2 regions of the Rhizobium sp. 268 genome follow, and region 2 is predicted to be linked to the other one. Evidence: predicted binding sites of a transcription regulator. Region 2 holds the regulator's gene; the other holds the start of a gene.
The links. The regulator LexA, encoded in region 2, represses DNA repair genes until DNA is damaged. The targets are predictions, from matches to a motif close to TGTTCNNNNTGTGTTCNG.

Region 1 (2,400 bases), on a different contig from region 2:
ATGCGCGATCACCAATGTCGGCAATATGACGGCCAGCAGGCCGTAGAGCATATTGCGTACCATGACGCACCTCCTTCCGCCGGGAACCCGGCAGAAGAGGAGATTGTCGCCGACCTGTTCTGCCGTCCACCGGCATCCATGGCCATCCGTTGCGAAGCGAGGCGCTTCGGCGGCGCCATGGAAGAATTATAGCGCAAAATCCGATTGGGCGCCATCTTTTGCGCGATGGTGGGTTGCAATCGCCGACGTTATTGCGGGACCAGCCCCTCATCCGGCTGCGGCCACCTTCTCCCCGCTTGCGGGGCGAAGGGGATATGCCGCAACCTCTCCGTTCCCCGCTAACGTCTCGCAGGGCACGTCCCCTCTCCCCGTTCTTCACGGGGAGAGGACGTTTTCGGCGCCAACCAGATATGCGCGGTCAAGCCCAGCTCAAGATTGAGAGCGAAATCGTCTACCGAGCGGCGCGCGCCACCCAGGAAGGAATCAATTCACTGGCGAGCTTGCGCGGCTTCTGGCCCTTGGCGAATTCGGCAAGGGCCATGCCGCTTTGGGCGGCGGCGAGCGCCTGGTTCTTCGGCATCAGCAGACCGAGTTCCAACGGCGGCGCGGCGCGACCGATGCGCTTCAGAAACGGGCGCCGGTAGCCGCGCGAGGCGGTGAAGCGCGCCGGCAGCTTGTTCAGCGCCATATATTCGGCGATCTCGTCGATCCAGCCGGCCTGAGGCCGCGCGCCGGGCTCGACGAAGAGCAGCCATTCGCCGCGGGCGGAGCGGACGATGTCCTTGATATCCCAGTGCAAATAAAACCGGCAGCCAGCGGCGTCGGCGACCCGCGAGCTGCCGTCGCGCGAGCCGTGATCGAGCACGACCACATCGCTGACCAGCCCCTCTACCGCGCCTGCCACCAATACCGATAAAGTCTGGGCCAGCTCAGTTTCCTGATCCTGACATTCGAGAACAACCGTCAACATCGCCCATTCATAATGCGCCGTACAAATTATTGCCAGCGGCGTTTTCCGCATTTTGTTCTTGCATTGTTCTTGTTTTGCGGATAGGAATTTAATCATCAAAACGGGCGGAAGCGATGGCTTTTGCCGCGGGAGAATCCGATGAGAGAGCAGTCCTTGGCAGGGCAGGCCGCATTCGCGCCTGCCAATACGGCAGATATTGCCGATGCGATGATCGTGTCCTCCGGGCTGCGGATCGAGGTCGATCGGCGCCGTGGGCGCGGGGCGGGATTGAACCCGACAGGCAGGTTCGAGGCGCTGCAGCGCGAGACCTTCGACGATGGCTGGCAGACGCTGGAAGAGCTGCCGCCGTTCAAGACGGACGTGCAGATCGAGAAGCCGCGCACGGCCATTACCCGCAACGAATCGCCTGACATTGGCTTCGACCGCTCGATCAATCCCTATCGCGGCTGCGAGCATGGCTGCATCTATTGTTTCGCCCGGCCGACGCACGCCTATATGGGGCTTTCGGCGGGGCTTGATTTCGAGACGAAGCTCTTCGCCAAGCCGGATGCGGCAAAACTGCTGGAACGGGAACTTGCCAAGCCGGGCTACAAGGTGCGGGCGATCGCAATCGGCACCAATACCGACCCCTATCAGCCGATCGAAAAGGAATGGCGCATCATGCGCGGTATTCTCGAGGTCTTGAACAAGGCGAACCACCCGGTATCGATCGTGACCAAGTCAGCGATGATCCTGCGGGATCTCGACATTCTGCGGGAGATGGCGGCGAAGAACCTGGTGCGCGTCGGCATCTCGGTCACCACGCTCGACCGCAAGCTTGCCCGGACGATGGAGCCGCGCGCCGCCACGCCGCCGCGCCGGCTGGAGACCATTCACGCGCTGTCGGAAGCCGGCATCCAGACGGCTGTGATGGCTGCACCGCTGATCCCGGCGCTGAACGATCACGAGCTGGAGCGCATCCTCGAATCGGCCAAGGCTGCCGGCGCTGCCGAGGCGAGTTATGTCATCCTGAGACTGCCGCTCGAGGTCAGCCCGCTCTTCCGCGACTGGCTGCTGCAGCATTATCCCGATCGCTACCGGCATGTGATGTCGCTGGTGCGCTCGATGCGCGGCGGCAAGGATTACGATGCCGAATTCGGCAAGCGCATGAAGGGCGCCGGTCCCTATGCCTGGCAGATCGCCCGGCGCTTTGAAATGGCCGCCAGGCGTTTCGGCCTGACGCGGCGCGGCATGCCGCTGCGCGACGATCTGTTCGTGCCGCCCGATGGCAGCGGCGTGCAGCTGTCGCTGCTCTAGGCTTTGTCTTACGCAATTCTTGGCTTCTCGCTTTGTCTGGAATTGCTTTTTGACTTTTTACGCAATTCCGGACGGAAAACCGTGCCGCACTTTTCCCGGAATTGCTTCAAGCTTGCGCATCGGCTGCTCAGAAA
Region 2 (2,400 bases):
AAACCGGTTTTCTCGACCGCCGACTGCGCCATGGCAAGGCTGACGAAACCGGCGTAGGCGGCGGCATCAGGCGCGCACAGCGCGATCTCGGCGATGCCGGTCACGCCATTGGCATGTGTCTCCAGCGCGCCGCGGTCGGCGGGCAATGGATTGATGCGCTGGCAGGTAAAGAGAAAGAAGTCCGGCGCACGCAGATCCGCTGCAAAGGCCAGTTTGAAGCTGCCGACGCTTTCGGAACCGTCCGGCATCTTCATTGGCCGGCTGAACTCCAGCATCTCGCCGGCGCTCGATCCGCCGGCAGCGAAGTGCCGATGATCGTGGCCGGCATCCTCGGTGCCGAAAACCACCGCCGAAAGCCCCTCATCGCCGCAACGGAAGCGGAAGGCCCGGTTGCGGGCGGTGAAGACATTCCCTTGCCGCGCCGAGGCCTCGCTCTCCTCGACGCTGGCGATACCGAGCGGCTCCAGATAGGTCTTGTCGGCGAAGAAGACACAGGCATTCTCCGTTCCGAAGGGATGGCGGGCATCGGCGGCAACCGTGAAGCCGAGCTTGCCGAGCCGCTCGCGGGCCAGATCGATATTGACGACGGGCAGCACGACATGATCCAGCGGGTGCGGTTTGGCGGAACGCTCGTTCATCATATCCCTCCCTCAAACGATAAGAGATGTGCGACAGCACCACCCCCAATGCAAGACATGTGTGCCAATCCGGCGAATGAAAATAAAAATCTCAAAGAGTTGGCGGCAAGTTTTACGGAAATTTAGCTACTTGCAGAACACATATGGAACATATAGTGTCTGTTCTGGATTTGTTTCAATCAGGGGTCACACGCCGATGCTCACGCGCAAACAACAGGAGCTTCTCCTTTTCATTCATGAGCGCATGAAGGAATCCGGCGTTCCGCCATCTTTCGACGAGATGAAGGATGCCCTGGATCTGGCCTCCAAATCCGGCATTCATCGCCTGATTACAGCGCTCGAAGAACGCGGTTTCATTCGCCGCCTACCGAACCGCGCCAGGGCGCTCGAGGTCATCAAGCTTCCCGAAGCCTATAGTCCCAGCATCCAGCCCCGGCGCGGCTTTTCGCCGAGCGTCATCGAGGGCAGCCTCGGCAAGCCCCAGCCGGTCGCCGCCCCCGCGCCTGTAAAACCCGTCGCCGACAACGGCAACTCGGTCTCGGTGCCGGTCATGGGCCGAATCGCTGCCGGTGTTCCGATCTCGGCAATCCAGAACAATACCCACGACATCGTCGTTCCCGCCGACATGCTCGGCTCCGGTGAACATTATGCGCTGGAGGTGAAGGGCGATTCGATGATCGACGCCGGCATCTTCGACGGCGACACGGTGATCATCCGCAACGGCAGCACCGCAAGCCCCGGCGACATCGTCGTTGCCCTCGTCGATGACGAGGAAGCGACGCTGAAGCGCTTCCGCCGCAAGGGCGCCTCGATCGCGCTTGAGGCGGCCAACCCGGCTTACGAGACCCGGATCTTTGGGCCCGACCGCGTCAAGGTGCAGGGCAAGCTCGTCGGCCTCATTCGCCGCTATCACTGACACTGGACAGGCCGGATTCGGTAAAACTGTTGCTGCGCCAGTCATAGGCGCGCTGGCGCATCCATGGCCGCGACAGCGTTTCGAATGCGGTTGCGACCTCCAGGCCGGTATCTGCGAAGCGCAGCTCGAGGGAACCGGTCTTGCGCAGCGTCTCACCGGTGAAGAGCGTCGCGCCTGAGCGGCAGCTGTTGAAACGCAGGCGGACCGGCGTCACGACGATATCGGCTGCATCGCAGGCCGGGCCGAGATAAGCGGCATTGTCGATGATGCTTACCACACGGCCATTGCCAAGCCTTGATATGCACCAGGCCTTTTTGACGCAGGAGAAGCGGTTTGTTTCACCGCCCGCGGCGGCCCCCCGCATCGCTGTCCTTGCTTCATTCTGTTGCTCGCGGGAAAGCCTGACGCGTCGGTCTTCCCCCTCCGGCGGGATAGCGGGGCCACCCAGCATCTTCGGCGGGTGATGCGTCGGCAGGACCAGCGCTCTTTGCCACTGGTCGAAGATGAAATCCGGCGGGTTTTCACGATTGGAAGCCATTGCCGCGGTCTCGACGAGCGCGACCAGACCGCCATCCTCCGAAATCACCAGATCCGGCGGCCGGGAAACCGGCAGAATCAACAGAATGAAGGTCGAAACGGCGAGGATTGCTGAGCCGGCATGGCGCAGCCGGGTGCGGAGCAGCGTCAGCAGCAGGAAGCCTGCCACGGCGATGGCGAAATACCAGGCGGGCAAGCGGCCGACGCCGATATCGCCGCCCCAGCCGGACACTGTCTTGGCGACCGCGATCACCAGATCAAGGCCGAAGCCGACCACCTTCCAGAGCGGAGCGTCCAGACCGAACGGCA

Region 1: OS035_RS02230 (glycosyl transferase) is a predicted target of LexA. The motif match lies at 1,024-1,041, and genes of this name have one in related genera.

Annotation. Positions count from the first base shown of each region.
Region 1 is NZ_JAPPSO010000001.1:421,332-423,731, forward strand. Features, by position in the region: gene OS035_RS02225 (hypothetical protein) at 1-63, opposite strand, end outside; gene OS035_RS02230 (glycosyl transferase) at 452-970, opposite strand; gene OS035_RS02235 (PA0069 family radical SAM protein) at 1,109-2,266, shown strand.
Region 2 is NZ_JAPPSO010000009.1:227,067-229,466, reverse strand. Features, by position in the region: gene OS035_RS19355 (VOC family protein) at 1-638, opposite strand, end outside; gene lexA (transcriptional repressor LexA) at 835-1,554, shown strand; gene OS035_RS19345 (ComEC/Rec2 family competence protein) at 1,535-2,400, opposite strand, start outside.